Linked DNA regions of Priestia megaterium. Each later gene encodes a partner of the first gene's protein in a complex. Links are inferred from orthologs where the notes say so. Each region holds a gene or a part of one and is shown in the gene's direction. Other genes may lie near its edges.

Region 1 (16,888 bases):
GGTCAGTACTGCGTAAAGTGACAAAAATCTCAAAGCTGACGCTGTGGGAAAACGTAGCTGTTTATATTCACTGGCTTTATGATTTGCTTTTAGCAAACGAAGAAATAGACAATGTGAAAGTGCAAAAGAATTTACGATACGTGTTAGAAGAAGCTGAGGGACGTCACTTTGGTTCATATCATAACAATCCGCTTGCTCGGTACAGTTCACCTCCTCAATATATAGAGAAACAAAAGCAGGAGATAAGAGTACGAAAAACGTGCTGTTTGTCCTACCAAACAGGAGATAAAGAGACTTATTGTCGAACGTGTCCGGTTATTTGTAAACCAAAGAAAGGAGTGACTGCGCATGAGTAAAACCTTTCAAGAGCAATTCGACGGTTTGATTGAAAAGTATACGGAACTAATGGTTGGAGAAAGTGATGAACAGCTGCAGGAAAAAGTGAAAATGTGGGCACTTTACAACCATATCTCAAAATCTATGCCGCCTTTAACAAAGCATTGGAATCAATTATATCCAGACGCAAAAGCGGAAATGATTGAAATTGTGAAGGAAATAAAAGAGCTGAATGAAGCGCATCGAGCGTCACAGCGAAAACCAGAATAAAAACATTCATCACGAAGCTGATGAATGTTTTTTTATCAAAAAAGCTCCAGGTAGCTTTTTGATCTAGTGTGCATATGTTAATGAAGGGTGCCTATCTATCTGGTTGATAAAATGGTAAAATTAATGATAATTAGATAAAATTTGTGAGGTGTATGACAAGTGAAGGCGGGGGGTTGCTTTGGAACAAACGATAAGAAACTTTTTTTTATTGTTATCAAAAAGCAAAAAGTTAACAAAGCTGGCTAAGCGCTATGGTTTACGTTTTGGGGCAGCAAGGTTTGTTGCAGGGGAAACCATCGATGAAGCTGTTAGTGTGATAAAAAAGCTAAATGAACAGGGATTAAAAGTAACGATTGATTATCTCGGAGAGTTTGTGGAAAGTGAAGCTGAAGTCAATAATGCTGTGGCTCAATGCATAAAGGCCATCCATCTTATACACAAAGAAAGGTTAGATTCAGAAATTTCTTTGAAATTAACGTCTATGGGACTTGATATTTCTGAAGATCTGGCGCTTCATCATATGCGTCATATTCTAAATGAAGCGGAAAAATATAGCGTGTTCGTGACGATTGATATGGAAGATTATAAGCGATGCAGCAAGACGATTAAGCTGTTTAAACAATTAAAAAGTGAGTATGACCACGTAGGGACGGTACTTCAGGCATACTTATATCGAACAGAAAGTGACGTTCGCGAATTAGATGCTTATGCTCCTAAATTAAGGTTAGTAAAAGGAGCGTACAAAGAAGCGGCAGACGTGGCTTTTCCTGATAAAGAAGACGTAGACGAAAACTTCAAAAACATAATTGGACTTCATTTATTAAACGGTCACTACACAGCAGTTGCTACTCATGATGAACGAATCATTCAGTATACAAAAGAGTTTGTTAAAAAGCATGGAATTTCAATGAATCAGTTTGAATTCCAGATGCTATACGGTATTCGACCAGAAAGGCAGGTTCAGCTCGTAGCAGAACAATATCAAATGAGAGTGTACGTTCCTTATGGAACGGACTGGTATGGGTACTTTATGAGGCGCCTTGCAGAAAGACCTGCAAATGTCGCATTTGTCTTAAAAGGAATCGTAAAAAAATAACCATGAAATGGTCGTGATGACAGAATAAGAAATAGTCAAAAATCGAACATGATTCGATTACTCATGTTCGATTTTGAGGTTAATGTCCTTGTGTATTATGCTTTGTGTACTGCTGGTTTTGAGATGTCTTTTTGCCGCGTCCGTGCGGTTCATTAACCGGTCCAGCATTTCCTTTAACGCTTGCTGCGCTTACGCCTGCTGAAGATGGATCTTTCTTTAATTTACTCACAAAATCACCTCCTGTGTATTAAGATAACCAAACACATTAAAAATAGTTAGAGATAATATTGTGAATATATTGCGAAAATTTAAAAAATGCTTTATAGTAAAAACAGAGATTAACAGTGACTCTCTTTTTTTACACATAAAATGAATGACCATTCATTCAATATATCAAAGGGGATGTGGGGATAATTATGAACATAAAAAAAGCCGCCGTTTTAGGTTCAGGAGTTATGGGCTCTGGAATTGCAGCTCATTTAGCGAATGTAGGAATTCCAACGCTTTTGCTAGATGTGGTTCCAGCTTCATTAACACCAGACGAGAAAAAAAAACAGCTAACGCTTGAAGATAGGCAAGTCAGAAATCGGTTGAGCACAACTGCTTTAGCTAAATTAACGAAGCAAAAACCGGCACCTTTAACGTCGAAGTCGTCACTATCGTTAATTACGCCGGGAAACCTTGAAGATCATTTACAGCAGTTAAGCGACTGCGATTGGATCATTGAAGTAGTAGTGGAACGCCTTGATATTAAACAGCAGTTGTTTGAAAAAATTGACGGCGTACGAAAAAAAGGAAGTATTGTAAGTTCAAATACTTCAGGAATATCGATCCACGAAATGGCTAAAGGACGCTCAGAAGATTTTAAAGCGCATTTCTTAGGAACGCACTTTTTTAATCCACCTCGTTATTTAAAGTTATTAGAAATTATTCCAACTCATGACACAAAATCAGAAATTGTTGAATATATGAAAACGTTTGGTGAAGATGTATTGGGTAAAGGAGTAGTTATTGCAAAAGATACGCCTAACTTTATCGCCAACCGTATCGGTACGTACGGTTTACTTGTGACCGTTCAAGAAATGTTAAAAGGTAATTACAGCGTGGGAGAAGTTGACTCTGTGACGGGTCCCTTAATTGGAAGACCAAAAAGCGCAACGTTTCGAACGTTAGACGTAGTGGGACTAGACACATTTATTCATGTGGCCAACAATGTGTTTGACAAAGTGGAAGGCAAAGAAAAAGAGGTATTCGACGTGCCTTTATTTATGAAACAAATGCAGGAAAATGGCTGGCTGGGAAGCAAGTCGGGGCAAGGCTTCTTTTTAAAGAAAGGCAAGGAAATTTTAGAACTTGATCCTAATACACTTCAATACGTCGAAAGAAAGAAGTTAAAAACAGCTTCTACCGAATTAAGTAAGCAGGCAAAAGGGCTGCAAAACAAAATGAAAGCGCTTATATATTCTGATGATCGTGCTGGACAGCTTCTTTGGAACATTATCAGCCCCGTTCTTGTGTATGCAGCACAGTTGAAAAATGAAATCGCCGACGATATCGTCGCCATTGATCAAGCTATGAAGTGGGGATTTGGCTGGAAAATGGGTCCTTTTGAAACGTGGGATGCAATTGGTTTAGAAAAATCAATTGAGAAGATGGAGCAGTCTGGCTTAGCCATCCCGCAGTGGGTAAAACAAATGCAGGAAAATGGATTTACAAGCTTTTATAAAGAAATGGAAGGTCAAACGCTTTACTACGAAGAGGATGAGTATAAAGCAGTAAAAGAAAATAAAAAGGTGATCCACCTGTCATCTTTACGCTCTCAAAATAATGTCATTTTAGAAAACAGCGGAGCGAGCTTAATTGATTTAGGAGATGATGTGGCATGCCTGCAGTTTACTTCTCCTAACAATGCGATTGGGCTAGATATTATCAGCTTATTGAATCAGTCTCTTGAAGAAGTGAACAAGAATTATAAGGGGATGGTCATAGGAAACCAAGGAAAAAATTTCTGCGTTGGCGCTAACTTAGCTATGATTTTGATGGAAGCACAAGATGACAATTATTTTGAAGTTGAGCTTGTCATTAAACAATTTCAACAGGCAATGATGAAGGTGAAATATAACGAAAAGCCGGTTGTTGCAGCTCCATTTGCGATGACTCTTGGAGGCGGAGCAGAAATTTGCTTACCGTCAGCTAAAATCCAAGCTTCTGCTGAAACTTACATGGGCCTTGTAGAAGTAGGAGTCGGGTTAATTCCTGGCGGAGGAGGTAACAAGGAGCTTTATATCAAACAGCTAAATGGTTTACCGAACGGTGTAACGCTCGATCTTCAGCAAATTGCCAATAAAACATTTGAAACAATTGCTACTGCAAAAGTATCTACTTCTGCTGCAGAAGCTAGGCAGCTAAACTTTTTAAACCTCCATGATGCTATCAGTGTAAACGGAGATCACTTGCTGAATGATGCAAAGAACTCAGTCCTTGCTTTACACGACACGGGCTATAAACCGCCTGTAAAAACTAAAGTTCCTGTCGTTGGAGAAACAGGATATGCAACGTTGCTGCTAGGAGCTCAATCCATGAAATATTCAGGATATATATCAGAACATGATTACAAAATTGCTAGTAAGTTAGCATTTGTATTAGCTGGAGGACGCGTAGCGTTTGGTTCCGAAGTGGATGAAGAGTATTTGCTTGATTTAGAGAGAGAAGCATTTTTAAGCCTTGTTGGAGAAGCGAAGTCTCAAGAACGTATGCAGCACATGTTAGTTAAAGGAAAGCCACTGCGCAATTAAGGGGGAGAAAAAATGAGAGAAGCAGTTATTGTAGCAGGTGCTAGGACACCGGTCGGAAAAGCAAAAAAAGGTTCATTGGCAAGTGTTAGACCTGATGATTTGGGAGCTATTGCGGTTAAAGAAACTCTTCGCCGAGCAGGCGGATACGAAGGACCGATTGATGATTTAATTATTGGTTGTGCGATGCCTGAGGCAGAACAAGGTTTGAATATGGCTCGAAATATTGGCGCTCTTGCAGGTTTGCCTTATACGGTGCCAGCAATAACGATTAATCGTTATTGTTCATCAGGTTTGCAAAGTATTGCCTACGGTGCAGAACGAATTATGCTAGGGCAAGCCAAAGCAGTGTTAGCTGGAGGAGCAGAATCAATGAGTTTTGTTCCAATGTTTGGAAACGTAGCGCGTCCGAATGTTCAGCTGGTTGAAAATGCGCCGGAGTATTATATGGGCATGGGACATACAGCAGAACAAGTGGCGATGAAATACGGCATTTCACGTGAAGACCAGGATGCATTTGCCGTACGCAGCCATCAAAAAGCAGCAAAAGCACTTCAAGAAGGGAAGTTTAACGACGAAATTGTTCCCGTGGAAGTGACGCTTCGGAAAATCGATGAAAACAATAAGCTACGTGAACAAAAGCTGATGTTCTCTCAAGATGAAGGAGTTCGTCCTGGCACAACTGCGGACGTATTAGGGAAACTTCGTCCAGCCTTTTCGATTAAAGGATCCGTCACAGCTGGAAACTCTTCGCAGACAAGTGACGGAGCTGCATCCGTTTTTCTAATGGATAAAGAACAAGCTGAAGCAGAAGGCTTAAAGCCTTTGCTTAAGTTTCGCTCATTTGCAGTTGGAGGAGTTCCGCCTGAAGTAATGGGGATTGGCCCGGTAGCTGCCATCCCTAAAGCTCTTAAACTAGCAGGGCTGGAGCTTTCTGATATCGGATTGTTTGAATTAAATGAAGCATTTGCTTCTCAAGCACTTGGCGTTATTCGTGAATTAAATATTAATGAAGATAAAGTAAATGTAAACGGAGGCGCTATTGCCTTAGGTCATCCATTAGGCTGTACTGGAGCTAAGCTGACTCTTAGCTTAATGCACGAAATGCAGCGTCGAAATGAGCAGTTTGGAATTGTCACCATGTGTATTGGTGGAGGAATGGGAGCTGCTGGTGTATTTGAATTGTTAGCATAATCATTTCAAAGGGGGATATGAACATGTCAAATAAAACAAAACAAATGATTAAAGGTGGAAGTTTTTTAATTGAAGAAGGCGATGCAAGCCGCGTCTACACACCGGAGGATTATACATCTGAACAAAAGATGATTGCCAAGACGACAGATGAATTTGTAGAAAACGAAGTCCTTCCGCAAGTGGAATATTTAGAAAAGCATGAGTTTGACCGTTCTGTAAAGCTATTAAAACAAGCTGGTGAATTAGGCTTGCTTGGTGCAGATGTACCGGAAGAATACGGTGGGCTTGGTTTAGATAAGATTACCTCGGCTTTAATTGCTGAAAAAATGTCTCGAGCAGGCGGATTTTCCATCACTCATGGTGCTCATGTAGGAATTGGGTCATTGCCAATCGTCTTATTTGGAACAGAAGAGCAAAAACAAGCATATTTACCTGCTTTAGCGGTAGGGGAAAAAATAGCGGCTTATGCGCTGACTGAACCGGGTTCTGGTTCGGATGCTCTCGGTGCTCGAACAACAGCTCGCCTTAACGCAGAAGGTACACACTATGTGTTAAATGGAGAAAAGCAGTGGATTACGAATGCTGGATTTGCTGATGTATTCGTGGTGTACGCAAAAATTGACGGCGATAAATTTTCTGCTTTTATCGTTGAGCGCGAATTTCCAGGCGTTTCGGTTGGCCCGGAAGAGAAGAAAATGGGAATCAAAAGCTCATCAACCAGAACGTTGATTCTTGAAGATGCGCTTGTTCCAAAAGAAAACGTGCTAGGTGAAATTGGAAAAGGCCATGTGATTGCCTTTAACATTTTAAATATTGGGCGCTATAAGCTTGGAGTTGGAGCAGTTGGAGCAGGGAAACGTGCGTTAGAAATTACGTCTCAATACGTTAACCAGCGTCAGCAGTTTAAAACGCCAATTGCTAAATTCTCATTAACACAAGAAAAGTTAGCCACAATGGCTTCTAAATTGTATGCAACTGAAAGCTCCGTATATCGTACGGTAGGACTTTTTGAAGACCATATGGGCCAGCTTTCAGAAGAACAGCAAAAAGACGGAAAACAAATTGCTGCTTCCATTGCTGAATATGCTATCGAATGTTCATTAAATAAAGTGTTTGCCACGGAAGCTCTTGACTACATTGTAGATGAAGGCGTGCAGCTTCATGGAGGCTACGGTTTTATGAGCGAGTATGAAATTGAGCGTCTGTATCGCGATTCTCGCATTAATCGTATTTTTGAGGGAACAAATGAGATTAACCGTCTTTTAGTACCAGGCACATATTTACGCAAAGCGTTAAAAGGAGAGCTTCCACTGCTTCAAAAAGCACAAACGCTTCAAGAAGAATTGATGATGCTTATGCCGCAGGAAGTAGGAAATGAGCCGTTAGATCAAGAAAAAATGCTTGTGCAAAACGGGAAGAAAATTGCGCTCTTGCTTTTGGGATTAGCTGCACAAAAGTATGGCAAAGAATTAGAAAAAGAACAAGAAATTCTCGTTAATATTTCTGATATGATTAGTAACGTATATGCAATGGAATCTACTGTTTTACGTACTGAAAAAGCCATTTCCAAAACAGGAGTAGATCAAAACAGCTTAAAATTAAAATACACGCAAGTATTCTGCCAAGAAGCATTTAATCGAATCGAAGCAGATGCAAAAGAAACGTTAATTGGCGTTGAACAAGGTGATACGCTTAGAGTCATGCTTTCGTCTCTTCGCAAATTAACTCGCTATACACCAATCAATGTAATTAGCGTAAAGCGCGAGGTTGCAAAAACGCTTCTAGAAGTAGAGAAGTTCACAGTTTAAGGAAAAAGGAGCTCGTTTTGCGAGCTCCTTTTTGTTTAAGAAGCCTCTATCTAGGTAAATGATAAAGGATGTGTTAAAATACGAAAAAAGCTTAAAATAAAGGGTGGTTGACGAAATGTCATTATTTTTTTATTCATATCCAAAGTGCGGTACGTGCCGAAAAGCAAAGAAGTGGCTCGATGATAACGGAGTAGCATATGAAGAAATTCATATTGTAGAAAATCCGCCAACAAAAGAGCAGCTGCAAGCTTACTATCAGAACAGCGGCCTAGAATTAAAAAAATTCTTTAATACAAGCGGTAAAAAATATCGCGAGTTAGGTCTTAAAGATAAAGTAAGCAGTGCGAGTGAAGACGAACTTCTGTCTATTCTTGCGTCAGATGGCATGTTAATTAAGCGTCCGCTGCTAACAGATGGACAAAAAGTAACGCTTGGTTTCAAAGAAGAGCAGTTTGAGGACGTGTGGAAGTAAGTTTTCAAATAGAAAATTTTTACCTTTTACGTTACACTGTTAATAGGAAGTTATTTTAGGTTGTAGAAAGTGTTCTCCACGTTGAAGGCGCTTTTTATATAAACAAATTACGATACATATTTTGGAGGGATTAAGATGAGTACACCAAAAGATTTGCGTTATTCTGAAGAGCATGAATGGGTAAAAACAGAAGGAGACGTTGTCCGCGTAGGTATTACACATTTCGCTCAAGCTGAGCTTGGAGACATCGTATTCGTTGAACTGCCAGAAGTAGGAGCAACAGTAGAAGCTGACGAGCCGTTTGGTAGCGTTGAATCAGTAAAAACAGTTTCTGAGCTTTACGCACCAATTAGCGGTGAAGTTGTAGCAGTAAACGACAACTTAGGCGATAGTCCTGAACTTGTTAATGAATCTCCATACGAAGAAGCATGGATGATTACAATCAAACCATCTGATGCTTCTCAAGTAGACAAGCTGATGACAGCAGAGCAATACGAAGAAATGACAAACGAAGGATAATATTCCTCCATAAATTGTCTTTATGAAAAGTTTTTGACTGGACACTCTATTAGTAAACAAGCTAAAGGAGTGTCTTTTTATGTTTGAAAAACAAAAAATGGACGTTACAGATCGCGTTACAGCTAAATTTCATGACGGCGGTATGAAATTATACGTTGATAAGCAGCCAATTGGTGAAGTTAGCTACGGAACAAGCGGCAATGAATACCGCTTTGAAGAAGGATATTCGCAAGAAAATAATAAGTTCTATCAATACGCGGACGTACAAAAACAAGGTGAAACGCAAAAATATACAGACTGCGATGAAGAAGCAGGATGGTGCTAAACAGTGGCAACTGCCGCTGTTTTTCTTGTTTTATAGAGATAATATGGCCTAAACTGCCTTTTAAAAGAGTTCTTTCTTGCAAATTTCTTTTAAAAAACAGGTGAACTGTGATACATTAACGAATATTGTATAGCATAAAGAAATGATGTTACTATACAACTGACGATTATGGGTGATGAAAATGGGGCTAATTGAAATTGAAAAAGTAATTATTGTCGAAGGAAAGTCAGATAAAAAGCGTATTCAAGATATCATTCGAGAACCAATTGAAATTATTTGTACAAACGGTACGATTAGTTTATCAAAGCTGGATGAAATTATTGACTGTACGTTTAACAAAGAGGTATACATACTCGTTGACTCTGATGATTCAGGGAATAAGCTGAGAAAACAATTTAAACGAGAGCTTCCGGAAGCAGAGCATCTATATATTGATAAAATGTACCGAGAAGTTGCTGCCGCCCCTAGACATCACATAGCAACAGTATTGCTGAGTGCCAATATCGATGTTAATGCAGAATTTTTAACATAAAAGGAATGAGCAACATGCAAGAATGGAGCGAAAAACAGCTGGATGATCAGTTAAAAGAAGGAGAAAGAGCCTTTATCTTTTTCCATACGCCTTTTTGCGGGACATGTCAGCTGGCAAAAAAAATGTTAACCGTGGCAGAAGCGATGCTGCCGGATGTAACCATCGGAATGAGCAATTTAAATTATATGCCTTCAAAAGCAGAATTATTTTCTATTGAAAGCGTACCTTGTTTGATTGAAGTGGAAAATGGTGAAATGGTAAAAAAACTCTACGCGTTTCATTCCATCGAGCACGTACTCGAGGAGCTTCGATAATCAAACGTTTGTTTAAAATGAAGAAATGGAAAGAGAGCGAACCGTTGGGGCTGTTGAAATCTTGGGATATTATCCCAAGAACAAAATCTGTTGACAGCCTATCTGACACATGCTAAAATCACACTCATGAATGTTCATAAATGAATGAATATTTCCCAAAAACAAAATAATTGTTGCGAACTCTTATCAAGAGAGGTGGAGGGACTGAGCCCTGTGAAACCCGGCAACCGTCAGACTAACTGAAATGGTGCCAATTCCTGCAAAGCTATGCGCTTTGAAAGATGAGAGAAAGGATTAAATATCGAGCCTTTCTGTCATGCGCAGAGAGGCTTTTTTAATGGGGAAAATTGTTTTACGGCTTTTTCATCCTATAGGGCAACCTAACATAATTAAGTTTTTATTAAAGAAGGTGAAGAAATATGATTACATTAACAGACGTTACAAAAATTTATCAGGCCAAAAGCGGTCAAGTAACAGCTGTTGATAATGTGAATCTAACCGTTAACCAAGGTGAAATTTACGGAATTATTGGTTATAGCGGAGCGGGGAAAAGTTCTTTGATTCGCTTGCTAAACGGATTAGAAACACCAACGACAGGAACGGTCGAAGTAGCAGGTAATGATATTGGAAAAATTAAAGGCGGAAAACTCAGAAAAGCTAGACAAGAAATTAGTATGGTATTTCAGCACTTTAATATCTTGTGGTCGCGTACGGTACGAGAAAATATTGCCTTTCCGTTAGAAATAGCAGGGATTTCAAAAGAAAAAAGAATGAAACGAGTAGACGAACTTATTAAGCTAGTCGGGCTTGAAGGGCGTGAAGATGCTTATCCATCACAGCTTAGCGGCGGACAAAAGCAGCGTGTTGGGATTGCTCGAGCGCTAGCGAACAATCCAAAAGTATTGCTTTGTGATGAAGCAACATCAGCGCTTGATCCTCAAACCACAGATTCTATTTTAGATCTGTTAGTAGATATTAATGAGAAGCTAGGGTTAACCATTGTATTGATTACTCATGAAATGCACGTCATTCGTAAAATTTGTCATCGAGTAGCCGTTATGGAAAATGGGGCAGTAGTAGAAGAAGGACAAGTGCTAGAAGTATTCAGAAAACCTAAGCAGCCGATTACAAAACGATTCGTTCAACAGATTTCTGAACCAGAGGAAACGTTTGAAACGATTGAACAAGTAAAAGAGCTGTATCCAAGCGGGCAAATTATTCAGCTGACGTTTGTTGGCGGAAAAGCAGAGCAACCGCTCATTACAACGATTTTAAAACAGTTTGATGTAACGATTAATATTTTGCAAGGAAAGATTTCTCATACACAAACAGGTTCATACGGGACGTTGTTCGTTCATTTAGACGGAGAATTAACAGAAGTTAAAAAAGTCATTGCATACATTCATGAGCAGCAGGTAGAAGTGGAGGTAATGACAAATGCTTGAGAAACTATTTCCAAACGTTATTTTAGATGATTTTATTCAAGCGACAAATGAAACACTATATATGACGGCTATTTCAGTTGTAGCCACATTTGTTCTAGGTATTTTATTGGGCTTGCTTTTATTTTTAACGTCCAAAGGACAGCTTTGGCAAAACAAACCTTTATATGCCATTGTGTCGGCGGTTGTAAATATCTTTCGTTCCATTCCATTCATTATTTTAATTGTTTTACTGATTCCATTTACCAAAGCATTGGTAGGAAGTATTTTAGGCGCTAATGCAGCGTTACCGGCTTTAATTGTTGGAGCAGCACCATTTTATGCGCGTCTTGTAGAAATTGGTCTGCGTGAAATTGATAAAGGTGTTATTGAAGCTGCTAAATCAATGGGAGCCACAACAAGCACTATTATCTTTAAAGTGCTGTTACCTGAATCGCTGCCAGCTTTGATTTCCGGTTTGACAGTAACAACCATTGCGTTAGTCGGCTATACGGCAATGGCGGGTGTGATTGGAGCTGGAGGTCTTGGAAACCTTGCATATTTAGAAGGATTCCAGCGCAGCCATAATGACGTAACGCTAGCCGCTACGATCTTAATTTTGATTATTGTATTTATTATCCAACTTATTGGAGATGCGATTACTGCAAAAATTGATAAAAGATAAAGGGAGGATTATTTATTATGAAAAAATGGCTTTCAGCTTTAGCATTAACATCTGCGCTAGTAGTAGGATTAGCGGCGTGTGGATCTAACAATGGATCAAAAGATGAAAAAAAAATTGTCGTGGGTGCATCTAATACGCCTCATGCTGAAATTTTAGAACAAGCAAAACCTATTTTGGAAAAACAAGGAATTGATTTAGAGATTAAAAAATTCCAAGATTACATCTTACCGAACACAGCTCTTGCAAACAATGAAATTGATGCAAACTACTTCCAGCACGTTCCTTATATGAATTCAGTGCTAAAAGATCATAAAGGTGAAAAAGGGTATGATTTCGTAAGTGCCGGTGCCATTCACATTGAACCAATTGGTATCTACTCTAAAAAATACAAAAGCTTAAAAGATCTTCCGAAAAACGGCACAGTTATTATGCGTGATGCAGTAGCAGAGCAAGGACGTATTTTATCGATTTTTGAAAAAGCTGGCGTGATCAAATTAAAACCAGGCGTAAAGAAAACAGACGCACAAATTAAAGATATTGTAGAAAACCCTAAGAATTTAAAATTTAAAGCCGATGTTGAAGGCGGATTGTTACCTCAAATGTACAAAAACAATGAAGGTGACGCTGTTGTTATCAATGCTAACTATGCTATCGATGCTGGTTTAGATCCAGTAAAAGATCCAATCGCAGTGGAAAGCAAAGAAAATAACCCATATGCAAACATCATTACGGTTCACAAAGGTGACGAAAATAAAGATACAGTGAAAGCTTTAGTAAAAGTTCTTCACTCTAAAGAAATTCAAGACTACATTAAAGAAAAATACAAAGGCGGAGTATTGCCGGTAAATAAATAATAGAAGAAAAGCGCTTGCCCACTCTGGGCAAGTGCTTTTTTGTATGCATCAAAACGAATAACTCTTATTTTTCTCACGCATACTAACCGTGAAAACTTTACTGATGATGGGAGCTGACGTTATGCAGCAAGAAGCACGTCATTCAACTGAGCAAGCACTTCATGATTATAAAATGGGTGTTGGGAAATTTAGCGAAAAATTGCCGGAAGTAACAAAAACGTTTAATGCGTTTACTGAAGCATGTTTTGGAGAAGGTTCTCTTTCTAAAAAAGAAAAGCAGTTAATCGCGCTAGGAATCAGCGTAGTAGCTCAAGACGAGTACTGTATGATTTATCATACAAAAGGCTGCATTGATCAAGGTGCAACTGAGCAAGAAATTTTAGAAGCATGCGGAGTATCAGCGGCATTTGGCGGAGGCGCAGCGATGAGTCAGTCCGTTACGCTTGTCCAAGAGTGTGTTTCAGAACTGACTAGCCACACGCACTAAGTAAATAAAGCGGGTAAAAAGCTTGTCTTAGAAGGCTCTATCGAGTCTTTTAAGGCAACTTTTTTATGAGTGGATTTAGTCTTAAAAAACGTACATAATGGTTTAAAACCTTTTGGGTCAAAAGGTTGCTATAAGTTTTCATTTGTTATAAGATTGTAATGAGAATAAAATGAGAATAATTAAAAAGATATAGGTATATCGTTTTTTACTATATACGTCTATAACTGGAGGTTTTAATATGGCAGGGTCAACTTTAACAATTAAAGATCTTCATGTTGCAATTGAAGGTAAAGAAATTTTAAAAGGTGTTAATTTAGAAGTTAAGGGCGGCGAAATCCATGCAATCATGGGACCAAACGGTACTGGTAAATCAACATTATCTTCAGCAATCATGGGACATCCTAAATACGAGGTTACACAAGGAAGCATCACGCTAGACGGCGAAGATGTACTTGAGATGGAAGTAGATGAGCGCGCTCGTGCAGGTCTATTCCTAGCGATGCAATATCCAAGTGAAATCAGCGGGGTAACAAACGCAGACTTCCTACGTTCAGCAATTAATGCTCGTCGTGAAGAAGGCGAAGAAATTTCACTAATGAAATTCATCCGTCAATTAGACAAAAACATGGATTTCTTAGAAATGGATCAAGACATGGCTCAGCGTTACCTAAACGAAGGTTTCTCTGGCGGTGAGAAGAAGCGTAACGAAATTCTTCAATTAATGATGCTTCAACCAGGAATTGCAATTTTAGATGAAATCGACTCTGGTTTAGATATCGATGCGTTAAAAGTTGTATCAAAAGGTATTAATGAACTGCGCGGCAGCGAGTTTGGTTGCTTAATGATCACTCACTACCAACGTTTATTAAACTACATTACACCAGATAAAGTTCACGTTATGATGCAAGGTCGTGTTGTAAAATCAGGCGGACCAGAATTAGCGCAGCGTCTAGAAGCAGAAGGTTATGACTGGATCAAACAAGAATTAGGTATTGAAGACGAAACTGTAGAGCAAGAAGCTTAAGAGTTAGGAGGATCTCTATGACTATTGATACGAAATTACCATTTGATCAAGAGTACATCAGCAGCTTTTCAAAAGAAGCTAATGAACCAAGTTGGCTGCTAGATCTTCGCTTACAAGCTCTTGCGAAAGCAGAAGATCTTGCACTTCCAAAGCCAGATAAAACAAACATTTCGAAATGGAACTTTACTGCTTTTGACAAGCACACTTCACAGGCAAGCACAATCTCATCTGTAGACGAGCTTCCAGAAGTGGTTAAAGCACTGATTGATACAGAAGCGGTTAAGAATCTATATGTTCAGCGTGACCAAACAGCTGCATACTCAACGTTAACAGAAGAGCTAAAATCTCAAGGCGTTATCTTCACAGATATTCAAACAGCTGCTAAAGAGCATAGCGACCTTGTTGAGAAGTACTTCATGAAAGACGGAGTTAAAGTAGATGAGCACCGTTTAACTGCATTAAACGCAGCGTTATTAAACGGGGGTGTATTTGTATACGTTCCTAAAAATGTAGAAGTACAAGAGCCTCTTCAAGCTGTATTTGTCCGTGAAGATGAAGAAGCAGCTTTATTCAACCATGTTATTGTTGTAGCTGAAGACAACAGCTCAGTAACATATGTAGAAAACTACATTGCTACTGCTGAAGAGTCACACGGTGTTGTCAATATCGTGACGGAAGTATTCGCTAACAGCAATGCAAAAGTAACGTTTGGAGCTGTTGACTACTTAGCTAAAGGTACAACTACTTATGTGAACCGCCGCGGCGTAGCGGGCAAAGATGGTCGCATTGAGTGGGCTTTAGGCTTAATGAGTGAAGGAAATACAGTTTCAGAAAATACAACGTATCTAATGGGCGACGGTTCATATGGAGATACAAAAACGGTAACAGTTGGACGTGGAGAGCAGTCTCAAAACTTAACAACAAGTATCGTACACTTCGGAAAACATTCTGAAGGCTACATTTTAAAACACGGCGTTATGAAAGAAAGCGCGTCTTCAATCTTTAACGGTATCGGTAAAATTGAACACGGTGCATCTAAATCAAACGCTGAGCAAGAATCCCGTGTGTTAATGTTAAGTGAAAAAGCACGTGGAGATGCAAACCCAATTCTTCTAATTGATGAAGATGATGTAACAGCAGGACACGCTGCATCTGTTGGACGCGTAGATCCAATTCAGCTTTACTACTTAATGAGCCGCGGTATTCCGCAAACAGAAGCAGAACGTCTAGTTATTCACGGGTTCTTAGCACCAGTGGTAAACGAGTTGCCAATCGAAACGGTTAAAAAACAATTAACGGATTTAATTGAGAGGAAAGTTCGATAATGAATATCTCTGATATTCGTAAACAATTTCCTATTTTAGACCAAGAGGTAAATGGCAGCCCACTCGTTTATTTAGACAGTGCAGCAACTTCACAAAAGCCGCTTGCTGTAATTGAAGCAATTGAGAAGTATTACAAAGAATATAACTCAAACGTACACCGAGGTGTTCACACGCTTGGTACAAGAGCAACAGACGGATACGAAGGCGCTCGTGAAAAGGTTCGTAAGTTTATTAATGCAAAATCAACGGAAGAGATTATCTTTACGCGCGGTACAACGACAGCTCTTAATACAGTAGCTGCAAGCTATGGCCGTGCGAATCTTAAACCTGGTGATGAAATTGTGATTACTTATATGGAACATCACAGTAACATCATTCCTTGGCAGCAAGTTGCCAAGGAAACAGGTGCAACGTTAAAATATATTTCACTAACAGAAGATCATGCACTTTCACTAGAAGAGGTAAAAAGCACGATTACATCTAACACAAAAATTGTATCGATTATGCAAGTATCTAACGTATTGGGTACAATTAACCCAGTAAAAGAAATTGCAGAAATTGCACACGCTAACGGTGCAGTAATGGTTGTGGATGGTGCGCAAAGTACGCCTCACATGAAGGTGGATGTACAAGATTTAGACTGTGATTTCTTTGCTTTCTCTGGACATAAAATGGGCGGACCGACTGGAATCGGCGCTCTTTATGGAAAGAAAGAGCTTCTTGAAAAAATGGAACCAATCGAGTTTGGCGGCGAAATGATTGACTTCGTAAACTTATACGAATCAACGTGGAAAGAGCTTCCTTGGAAATTTGAAGGAGGTACGCCAATCATTGCAGGTGCAATTGGTTTAGGTGCAGCGATTGATTTCTTAGAAGAAGTTGGTTTAGATAACATTCAAGCACATGAGCACAAGCTAGCGCAATATGCACTGGATCGCTTATCGCAAGTAGATGGAATTACGATTTACGGACCGAAAGAGCGAGCGGGTGTTGTGACGTTTAATATTGAAGATGTGCATCCGCACGACGTTGCAACAGTAGTAGACGCTGATGGAATTGCGATTCGTGCAGGTCATCACTGTGCGCAGCCGCTGATGAAATATTTAAACGTATCGTCTACTGCACGTGCAAGCTTCTATCTGTATAACACGGAAGAAGAAGTAGATAAATTGGTGTCATCATTAATAAAAACGAAGGAGTATTTTACAAATGGCTTTTAATAATTTAGATACTCTCTATCGTCAAGTAATTATGGACCATTATAAAAACCCGCGTAATCGTGGAACATTGAATGAAGATACTGTGAACATTCATATGAATAACCCGACGTGCGGAGACCGCATTGAACTTTCTTTAAAAGTAGAGGACGGCAAAGTGGTGGATGCAAAGTTCGAAGGTGAAGGATGTTCAATTTCAATGTCATCAGCTTCAATG
Region 2 (10,356 bases), 4.2 Mb from region 1 along the record:
TTCATTGTAATACGGTTTAATACTTGTGGTTCCACGGAACTTTGTATACTTCCTTTTAGCTCACTGTCAAGTTCAGGCTCACGAATTTCTTTCACAAGGTGAGGTTTCATTCTGTATCCACCATTGGCAATTGTTGAAATGTATTGAACAAGCTGAAGCGGTGTATACGTATCGTATTGACCAATTGCAAAGTCGAGAGCTTTACCAGGTTCGTTTGTCACGGTGTTACGAATACCGGTTGATTCGTTTTCTAAATCAATTCCCGTTGGAATTCCAAGGCCAAACTGACTGTAGTATGAACGCATTTTATTAAAAATAGAAGGCGAGATATGCAATGATCCGCCAGGTCGATAAGTTTCACCAGCCATGTTTAGAATTGTTCTATACATAAAAACGTTAGAAGATTGCTCGAGAGCTTTTTCGATACCTGTAGCTCCCATATTGTGAGAAGATTTCTTCGGTTTAGTACCAGCAAACTTCATTGGTGCGTCATAAAAAACAGTACCAGGCTGAATTGCACCTGAGTCAAGTCCGGCTAGAACGGTCGCTCCTTTAACCGCGGAACCTACTTCATAAGAAGTTGTAAGATTTCCAAGCGCGAAGTCTTGAACTTTGCGTGCTCCTGTTTGTTTGTCAGTAACAAGCTGTTTTCCTCCCATTGCTAAAATGTCTCCCGTATGTGGGTCCATCATAATAGCAAACGCTCGGTCCATTAAGCGGTTCCTCGCAGAGCCTTCAAGTACAGCTTTCGTTAAAACATCTTCGACTTGTTTTTGCAGTTCCATATCAATCGTTAAAATTAAGTCACTGCCGCGCTGACCTTCAGTAACGGTCTCTTGACTCACTAAGTTGCCGGAGCGATCGGTTACGTTTTGTATGCGCGCTTTTTGACCACGAAGAACGTCTTCGTACTGCTTTTCTAAATAACTTTTTCCTACTCGGTCATTTCGGCTGTAGCCGTGGGACAAGTAGTACTGTAAGTTTTCGCTTGGTAACCCTTCGTCTGCCGATGTGATTTTACCAAGCAGCGTGCTAAGTAAGTCATCGTATGTATACATACGGTCCCAGTAAGTTGTCGTATCGACGCCAGGCAAGTCACTCAGCTGCTCACTAATAACGGCAAGCTCTTTATCAGTTAAGCCGCTTTTAATAATTTGAGCAGTTAACGCATACCCGCCTTCCATCTTGCTTTTAATGGCAATCACTTCAAGGTCGTCTTTCACCGATAAAAGTTCATTTTTAGTGATGCGCTTCAGCTGAAGAGGATACAAATCATCTTCAGAAATTTTTTCTTCTTTTACTTTTTGCTTATCTGCTGCGGTAATTTTTTTCGCTGCTGCTTTTGGATGAGTTGCAATCCAATAATCTTTTAAGTCGCGTTCTGTTAGCTTAATCGTATTTTTATCTTTCTTTTTATCCGATTTGCCAAACACGTCTGTTGTAACAGGAACATCAATAAGAGTGGCAAGCTTTTTAGCTACTTTTAGCTTGTCTTCTTGAGTGACGCCCTTCAAACGCGTGTACGTGACAGCGTTCAACGGTTTATTATCCACGATAACGCGGTCATAGCGGTCTAGCATCTTTCCGCGAGGAACCGGTGAATCTACCGTTTCATCTTCTGTTTTTTCAACTTCTCGTTTATAGTTCTCTCCGTACACAATCTGTACGAAGCCTAATCGTAAAATGAGTGCAGAAAAAAGCAGGAAAACCACAATAAACAGCCAGTTAATTCGAAATGAGACATGTGTTTTTTTGCGCTTTTTAGTTTTCATGTAAACCCCTTCACTTTGTTTATACAAGTTAAAAAAATTCATAAATTTTCTTATGAATCTATCACTCTACATATTAACATAATTTTGTCTATAAATGTTATTAGGTGGAATAAAACAGATAAAAATTTTATAGAAATTTTTGCGAAAGAAGAGAGACCTGTCGAAGGGTGCTGAAGGGGGGTGTTCAATATTTTCCACTCGGTTGTTCAATATTGTTACCTGTTCAAATGTCCTAGAATCGGTAAAATAAAGAGAGATAGATATCAAGGGGGGCAAAACGAATGAAAATGAAAAGGCTTTCAATAATGTCTGGCGTGTTAGCAACATCACTTTTATTTGCGACAGCATGTTCAAACTCAGGTACGGATTCAAAAGCAAGTAAATCAACAGGCTCAGGTGATCAAGTTGTTATTGATATGTTCCAGTTCAAAGTGGAAATTGCAGATCAGCTGAAAGAATTAACGGATGAATATACAAAAGAACATCCAAACGTAAAGTTTAACATCCAAACAGTCGGCGGAGGAGCGGACTATGGTGCAGCATTAAAAGCACAGTTTGCCTCTGGAAATGAACCTGATATCTTTAATAATGGAGGGTTCCAAGAAGCGCAAACGTGGAAGGATAAATTAGAAGATTTGTCTGATCAGCCGTGGGTAGATAATCTGTATGATATCGCTAAAGAACCGATGACAATGGACGGGAAAATCTATGGTCAGCCGCTAAACTTAGAAGGTTATGGTTTTATTTATAATAAAGATTTATTTGAAAAAGCAGGCATTAAAGAATTGCCTAAGACGCTGTCGGAATTAGAAGCAGCTTCTAAAAAGCTTAAAGCAAAAGGCATTACGCCATTTTCTAACGGATACGGCGAGTGGTGGGTGCTAGGTAACCACTTATTTAATATTCCAATGGCGCAGCAAGATGATCCAGATGCGTTTATTAAAGGTCTAAACGAAGGAAAAGCAAAATTTGAAGGCAATGAAACGTTTAAGCAATTTATGAATCTGTTCGATTTAACGTTAAAGTATGGAAATAAAAATCCATTAACGACAGATTACAATACACAAGTTACTCAATTTGCTTCTGGTGAAACAGCGATGATGCAACAAGGTAACTGGACGGTAAATATGATCACGAAAATCAATCCGGACATGAAAATGGGCTTTATACCAATGCCGATCAGCAACGATGCGAAGAAAAATGATAAATTAGCAATCGGAGTTCCAAATAACTGGGTAGTGAACAAAAATGCACCAGATGCAGATAAAAAAGCAGCGAAGGAATTCTTAAATTGGATGGTTTCTTCTAAAGAAGGTCAAAAATTCTTAGTTGAAAAGTTCAAGTTCATTCCAGCGTTCAAAAACATCGATGGAAAAGGAATCGATTCTTTATCTGATGATATCTTAAAATACTCTGAAGAAGGCAAAACATTATCTTGGAACTGGTTTAAGTATCCAGAAGGAACGGTTCAAGAAGTAGGCGCAGCAATGCAGTCTTACGCAGGCAAACAAATGACGGAAGAAGAGTTTATGAAGAAATTAGATACAATTTGGGCAAAAATGAAAAAATAACCAAAAAGTCCGCGTGGAAAACGCGGACTTTTTGGTGTGAAAAAATAGCTGGTTAGATTCATAGTTATGAAAAAATAATAGTTAATTGAAAGCGCTTTTAATGTATAATAATAGTCATAATGTATGACATTAGTCAAAGGAGGTTAGTTGTGAAAGGCTGGAGCATACGCAAGAAATTAATTTTGTTTTTCTTATTCGCAACCGTTATTCCCTTTTTAATTTCAACGATTTTTACGTATCAATACACAAAAGAAACGGTTAAGAATCGATTTATTTCTACCAACTATCAAGTTATTAAAAATGGAAGCAATGATTTGAGTGATTACTTAAATGAAATTGCTAATATTACAAAAAGGCTGTACGGCTACCACCCATTTATTAAAGTGTTAGATGAAGGCGTATCAAGTGACTTAGGAGCCAATCAACTAGAAATATCACGCACTCTTCTTTATTTATATAATACTCGTCCAGAGATTGAACAGCTCCATCTTTATATTGAGAACGGGCATGACTCGTATACAGCTTATAATTCGAAAGTGAGCAGCAGAGGGAAGTACGATGATATTTACACCCAGCCTTACTATTCTTATTTAAATAAACATCATAAATTTCTTGCCATTGAGCCTACCCATGAAATTTATAGCTACAATAATTTATCAACATTAATTGACTCACTGCCGAATCAAGTTATTAGCTTTCATCAGCGGATTGATGAAATTCCATCAGACAAGTTGTTAGCTTATCTATCTTTAGACATTAACATGACACAAATTCAATCTATATCGCAGCGCTTATATAATGAAGAGTCAGAAGATTTTTATTTAATGAACAATAAAGGGAAGGTTTTGTATTCTTCGGATTCAAAGGTTATTGGAAAAAACGAAAACTACCCGTGGCTAAAGGCGCTTACGTCTCAAGAGGATCACAGCATGGAATGGGAAGATAAAAGCTTCTCAGGCGTATTAATGTATGAAAAGCTTAAACAGCCTTTTGAGGACTTATACATTGTGAAGCGAATTCCTTACAGTGTTTTATATGAAGATGCGAGAAAGACAGCACTTATGAATGTATTAATTGGCCTGCCATTTTTGTGTATGCTCGTTATCGCGACGCTTTTTATATCGGTCCGTTTTACACAGCCGATTAACGTATTAATTCGCAATATGAAAGAAGTGGAAAAAGGATCATTTGAAGTCCGGTTTAAATCGCTTGGAAACGATGAATTTGGTGTTTTAGGAAGGCACTTTACCTCTATGGTGGAAACAATTAATGACTTAATTGAACGTAAATTCCGATTGGAGTTAGAAAATAAATCAACGCAGCTAAAAGTGCTGCAGTCACAAATTAATCCGCATTTTTTATACAACGCATTTCAATCGATTGGAACTCTTGCCCTTAAGCATAAAGCAGTTGAAGTATATTCTTTATTAACCTCACTTTCTCACATTATGCGTTACAGCATGAATATGAAAGAGGATATCGTTAGCTTAAAGCAAGAAGTCGATCACGTAAAAGCTTTCTTGAGTCTGCAGAAGCAGCGGTTTGGTTCAAAGTTTGAGTATGAGTTAAATATCGAAAAAGAGGCAGAGCTTATGCGAATACCGAAAATGATCTTGCAGCCTCTTGTTGAGAATTCTTTTAAGCATGGATTCGAAACCCGCACAGGAAGCGGAAAGCTGTTGATTTCAGCGAAGTTAAACGGAGAAGAACTGATTCTAACTGTTTCTGATAACGGAAAAGGGATAGGAGAGAAAGAGTTGAATCAATTAAAAGCGAGACTTCAGCAATCGTATAATCAAACAGATGAGCATATTGGGTTGCAAAATATTTATGAACGACTTCGCATCTACTATGGAGATCATGCTTCAATGCAAATTAGCAGTCAAGAAAATCACGATTTTACCGTTGTCATAAAGCTAACAACAATTGAAGAAAAGAGGGATAGTGATGAAAGTATTAATCGTGGATGATGAAGAGCATGTAAGAGAAGGAATAAAGCTGCTTGGACAGTGGGAAGAGCATGAAATTACAGATGTGATAGAAGCTGATAGCGGTGAGCAAGCGATTGCGCTTATTGAGGATCACGGACCTGAAATCATTTTTACTGATATGAAGATGCCTAATATCGATGGAATTGCTTTGTTGGAGTGGATTAAAGAGAATTCACCTTCTAGCAAAACGATTGTGGTAACAGGGTATGATGACTACCACTATATGCGTAAAGCTATTCATTTTGGAAGTACGGATTATATTCTAAAGCCAGTGGATCCTTCGATTTTAAACGATACGCTTGTACGAGCTGTAACTCAATGGAAGAAAGAAGAAGAGTCCAGAAAAGTCCATAATAGCAGCTATCGTTTAATCAATGAAATGAAGCCGATTTATCGAGATCGAAAACTGACGCAGTTAATGAACAATTATTTGCTAAATCAATCAATCTATGAAGAGTTTGGTTTCCATCTGACTAGAGAATATGAAGTGGGGATTGTACGTGTAGATGAATCCATTATTCGTTCTTTTGGAGGTGATCGGGATTTAGCCTATTTTTCAATTTTAAATGTAATCAATGAAATGCTGATGGCAGGAGAAAATGGGGTAGCCTTCCGTTACTTATCAAATAAGTGGGAAATTATCATTATATTTTGGAATGATTTTGAACGCATCACCTCTTTGCTGACGACTTTACATACAGCAATTCGCCGTACGTTAGAGGTGAGCTGTCGGATTGCAAGAGGATGCAAAGTCTCTTCTATTGATCAGCTAATGAAATCCTATGAACATGCGAAAAATTCGCTTTTATTAAGCAATGTTCTTGATCAAAATAAAGTGAAGGTCTACGGCGAGCAAGACGTTTTAGCAAGTGCTTTATTAATAAATATGATGGATTATAACAGTAAAATTGAAGAAGCGCTGCAAGTAGGGAGGTTTGAAGCCTTTTTGCCGGTATTCAACGAAATTATCACAGCTTTTGAAGCACAAAATTATCTATCATTAAAGCAAATTCTGCATTTTGAGCAGGAATATCAGCTGTTAAGCCAGCATTGGTTAAAAAGATATCACATTCCTTATACGATAAATAACGGTCCTGAATATGTTCTTTCTTTTTTCTATAACCAAGATGGGCAGTTTCAGCTAGCAAAGTATGTAGAGAGAAAGAAGCGTGAAGTAAAGCGCTTTTTAAAAGTAGTAAAAAGGTATAGCAAGCAAAACAATCGCGACGTTATTTATGAGATCGAACAATATTTGCAGCAAAATTTTCATCGAGATGTGAAGCTTCAAGAAATATCGGAACGTTTCTATTTAAGCCGTGAATACATTTCGAGAAAGTTTAAGCAAGAATTTCAAGAAAATATTTCAGATTATATGGTGAAAGTCAGAATGAATAAAGCCAAATCACTTTTACTAAATGAAGAACTAAAAATCTATGAAATTGCGAATATGATAGGATATCATGATGATAAATACTTTCGAAAAGTGTTTAAAAAAGTAGAAGGCATTACGCCAAACGAGTATCGCAGTTTGACCGTATAAAAAAAAGTTGAAACTGTTATAAAACAGTTTCAACTTTTTTTATTTCATGATATCTAGGCAGTGATCGCATTTGTTTCCGTAGCACTCATGCTGTTCCTCGATGTCGTTTCCGCATTCTACGCACTTTTTATTGGGTAATCTTTTGAAAAATTCAGTCATTTTTTCTAACATTTAAATCCCCTCCGTTGTTTTTGTTACTAACATTGTATTATAACAGATGGTGAAATGTCAATTATGTTTTATAACAATCTAGCCTATTTTGCTATTCTAAGTGGTTATTTGTTATATAACAATGAGTTATTTCGATAAAATAGGCAAAACGAGTATCTTTCAGTTAGTTTTCAAAAAAAAGTAGGGTATACTGAACGTAATAAAAATAGTACGAAAGGGTGATTGAAATGAAAGTAACTGTTATTGGTTTTTGGGGAGGATATCCTGCTGTTTCAGAAGCTACTTCTAGCTATTTAGTTGAGCACGATGGATTTCAGCTGCTTGTTGATTGTGGAAGCGGTGCATTGGCTCAGCTGCAAAAATATGCAAAACCAGAAGAAATAGATGCGATGATTTTATCTCATTATCATCATGACCACGTGGCTGATGTCGGAGTATTTCAATATGCTCGCCTCATTCAGACTCATCTAGGGAACGCTGTTAAGGAACTTTCTATTTACGGACATACATATGATCAGGAAAGCTTCAACAAACTTACTCATAAAGGAATTACCAAAGGAGTAGAGTACGATCCGAGTCAAAAACTTGACGTTGGGCCTTTTACAATCGAATTTATGAAAACGAAACATCCAGTCGTTTGTTATGCCATGAGAATAAGTGCTGGCAATCAAACCGTCGTGTACACAGCGGACTCGAGCTATTTAGAAGAATTTGTTTCTTTCTCCGAAAATGCAGATCTTCTTATTTGTGAATGTAATTTTTATGCTAGCCAAGATGGAAGCGGTGCTGGACACATGACGAGTACAGAAGCCGGTACACTTGCTTCTAAAGCAAGTGTCAAACAACTCATGCTTACTCACCTTCCACACTACGGAGAACACCAACAGCTAGTAGAGGAAGCTGCTGCTCGTTATGGAGGTACGCTTACGTTAGCTGAATCAGGATACGTATGGGAATAACAAGGAGGAAAATGAATGTTATTTATTGATAATCAAAAAAATTATGATCCCCGAATTAACTTAGCAATTGAAGAATATGCGCTCAAGCATCTAGATATTAATGAGACATATCTGCTGTTTTATATTAATGAACCTTCTATTATTATTGGAAAAAACCAGAACACCATTGAGGAGATTAATACAAAATATGTTGAAGATCAGCATATTCATGTAGTGAGACGTCTATCTGGAGGCGGTGCCGTTTATCATGATAAAGGAAATTTAAACTTCAGCTTTATTACGAAAGACGATGGAAATAGCTTTCATAATTTTAAAAAGTTTACCGAGCCAGTCGTGGAAGCGTTAAAGAAATTAGGAGTCAATGCTGAGTTAAGCGGACGAAATGATTTAATGGCGGAAGGACGTAAAATTTCTGGAAATGCTCAGTTTTCGACGAAAGGAAGGATGTTCAGCCATGGAACTCTTCTTTTTGATTCAGAGATTGAAAACGTGGTATCAGCGTTAAAAGTAAAAAAAGATAAAATTGAATCCAAAGGCATTAAGTCTATTCGAAATAGAGTAGCGAATATCAGTGAATTTTTAGAACAGAAAGTAACGGTGGAAGAATTTAGAGAAATGCTGCTTCGGTATATCTTTGAGGGAGAAGAAAATATAACAGAATATAAACTAACGGAAAAAGATTGGGAAACGATTCATCAAATTTCTAAAGAGCGCTATCAGTCATGGGATTGGAACTATGGAAAATCACCTAAATTTAACTTACAGCACTCTCACCGCTTTCCTGTGGGACAAATTGACGTTCGTTTGGAAGTGAATAAAGGGAAAATCGATGCTTGCACCATCTATGGAGATTTCTTTGGAGTGGGAGATGTCCAGGAAGTACAGGAAAAATTAACAGGTGTTCGTTATGAAAAAGCTTCTATTGAACAAGCCTTGGAGGACATCAATATTCCACATTATTTTGGTAATATTACAAAAGAAGAGTTTGTTGAATTAATCTATTAAGAAAAAAGTCTGCCACATCAGGCTTTTTTTCTTTTTAAACAGATGAGTCTTGTCAATAGAACAGCAGTAACATTATAATAGAATAGAAGAAGTAAGAATTTTTCCATTATTATGACTTAATAATGAATGGTTGTTCATTCATTCGTTATTAAAAGGAGGAAGTTATGAGATGAATTTGTCAGCACAGCTTCATAAAACAGCTGAGCAATTTCCGCAAAAATCGGCATATGTTTTTATGGATCAGGAAACATCTTATGCAGATCTTGATGCATCGGTATCTAAGTTTGCTAATGGTCTGAAGCAATTAGGTGTAAAAAAAGGAGATCATATCGCTTTAATTGTCGGCAACTCGCCTCATTTTGTTATTGGATTGTACGGTGCTCTTCGAGTAGGAGCTACTGTTATACCCATTAATCCTATTTACACAGCGGATGAAATTAGCTACATGCTTCAGGATGGAGATGTAAAAGCAGTTATTGCGGTTGATTTACTTCTCCCTGTTTTAAAAAAAATCATTGGACACACTCCATTTTTGGAACACGTTATCTTATGTGAAACGACAGATACAGTGGAAAGTATACCTTCTTATTTTCACACGTTTTCGCAAGTTGTAAACAGAGGGGAAGCTACATATGATTTTCTCGAGTTAAAAGAAGAAGATGTGGCCATCATTCTGTATACGTCAGGAACGACTGGAAAACCAAAAGGAGCTATGCTTACGCATAAGAATATTTATTCAAACGCTCAAGACGTAGCAGATTATTTAAGTATAAATGGGAATGACCGAGTCGTAGCTGCTTTGCCGATGTTTCACGTATTTTGTTTAACTGTTTCATTGAATGCGCCTTTAATGAATGGAGGAACGATATTAATTGAACCAAAATTCAGTCCATCTTCTATATTTGAATTAATTCAAAATCGACAAGCGACTATTTTTGCTGGCGTTCCGACAATGTATAATTTTTTACTTCAGCATGACAAAGGGAAAAAAGAGCACTTTCACACGGTAAGGCTTTGTATATCAGGCGGGGCATCAATGCCGGTGGCACTTCTAACCCATTTTGAACGTAAGTTTGGGGTCATGGTAGCAGAAGGCTATGGATTATCTGAGGCTTCTCCTGTGACGTGTTTCAATCCGATTGATAGAGAGAGAAAAGCAGGTTCTATAGGCACATCTATTATGAATGTTGAAAATAAAGTGGTAAACGAACTAGGAAAAGAAGTAGAAGTAGGACAAGTTGGCGAACTTATCGTCAAAGGCCCTAATGTGATGAAAGGGTATTATAAGCTTCCTGAAGATACGGAATATGCTCTCCGAGATGGTTGGCTGTATACAGGTGACTTAGC

What was found.
Region 2: the proteins of gcvH (region 1) and CEQ83_RS03075 are in contact, whole or in part, in a crystal structure (PDB 3A7A), measured with the Escherichia coli proteins. The link is inferred for Priestia megaterium from one-to-one orthologs.

Annotation. Positions count from the first base shown.
Region 1 is NZ_CP023317.1:4,725,826-4,742,713, reverse strand. What follows is about bases 6,919-9,795. They hold gcvH (glycine cleavage system protein GcvH), read left to right. Parts: upstream 6,919-8,103; coding sequence 8,104-8,487; downstream 8,488-9,795. Other genes in these bases: CEQ83_RS24315 (thioredoxin family protein), read left to right, coding at 9,359-9,658; CEQ83_RS24320 (toprim domain-containing protein), read left to right, coding at 8,994-9,344; CEQ83_RS24325 (YusG family protein), read left to right, coding at 8,567-8,812; CEQ83_RS24335 (arsenate reductase family protein), read left to right, coding at 7,612-7,968; CEQ83_RS24340 (acyl-CoA dehydrogenase family protein), read left to right, coding at 6,919-7,496. Also shown: CEQ83_RS24370 (IucA/IucC family C-terminal-domain containing protein), read left to right, coding at 1-356; CEQ83_RS24365 (YusU family protein), read left to right, coding at 349-606; CEQ83_RS24360 (proline dehydrogenase family protein), read left to right, coding at 785-1,702; CEQ83_RS24355 (YuzL family protein), read right to left, coding at 1,782-1,931; CEQ83_RS24350 (3-hydroxyacyl-CoA dehydrogenase/enoyl-CoA hydratase family protein), read left to right, coding at 2,116-4,497; CEQ83_RS24345 (acetyl-CoA C-acetyltransferase), read left to right, coding at 4,510-5,688; more of CEQ83_RS24340, read left to right, coding at 5,712-6,918; CEQ83_RS24310 (methionine ABC transporter ATP-binding protein), read left to right, coding at 10,078-11,103; CEQ83_RS24305 (methionine ABC transporter permease), read left to right, coding at 11,096-11,764; CEQ83_RS24300 (MetQ/NlpA family ABC transporter substrate-binding protein), read left to right, coding at 11,782-12,618; CEQ83_RS24295 (carboxymuconolactone decarboxylase family protein), read left to right, coding at 12,740-13,105; Fe-S cluster assembly ATPase SufC, read left to right, coding at 13,344-14,129; Fe-S cluster assembly protein SufD, read left to right, coding at 14,147-15,454; CEQ83_RS24280 (cysteine desulfurase), read left to right, coding at 15,454-16,674; Fe-S cluster assembly sulfur transfer protein SufU, read left to right, coding at 16,664-16,888. UniProt on the Escherichia coli protein: The glycine cleavage system catalyzes the degradation of glycine. The H protein shuttles the methylamine group of glycine from the P protein to the T protein.
Region 2 is NZ_CP023317.1:573,916-584,271, forward strand. What follows is about bases 7,131-10,014. They hold CEQ83_RS03075 (lipoate--protein ligase), read left to right. Parts: upstream 7,131-8,019; coding sequence 8,020-9,009; downstream 9,010-10,014. Other genes in these bases: CEQ83_RS03070 (MBL fold metallo-hydrolase), read left to right, coding at 7,273-8,004; CEQ83_RS03080 (fatty acid--CoA ligase family protein), read left to right, coding at 9,179-10,014. In the rest of the region: CEQ83_RS03045 (peptidoglycan D,D-transpeptidase FtsI family protein), read right to left, coding at 1-1,772; CEQ83_RS03050 (ABC transporter substrate-binding protein), read left to right, coding at 2,054-3,343; CEQ83_RS03055 (cache domain-containing sensor histidine kinase), read left to right, coding at 3,493-5,313; CEQ83_RS03060 (response regulator), read left to right, coding at 5,291-6,874; protein YhfH, read right to left, coding at 6,914-7,045; more of CEQ83_RS03080, read left to right, coding at 10,015-10,356. UniProt on the Escherichia coli protein: Catalyzes both the ATP-dependent activation of exogenously supplied lipoate to lipoyl-AMP and the transfer of the activated lipoyl onto the lipoyl domains of lipoate-dependent enzymes.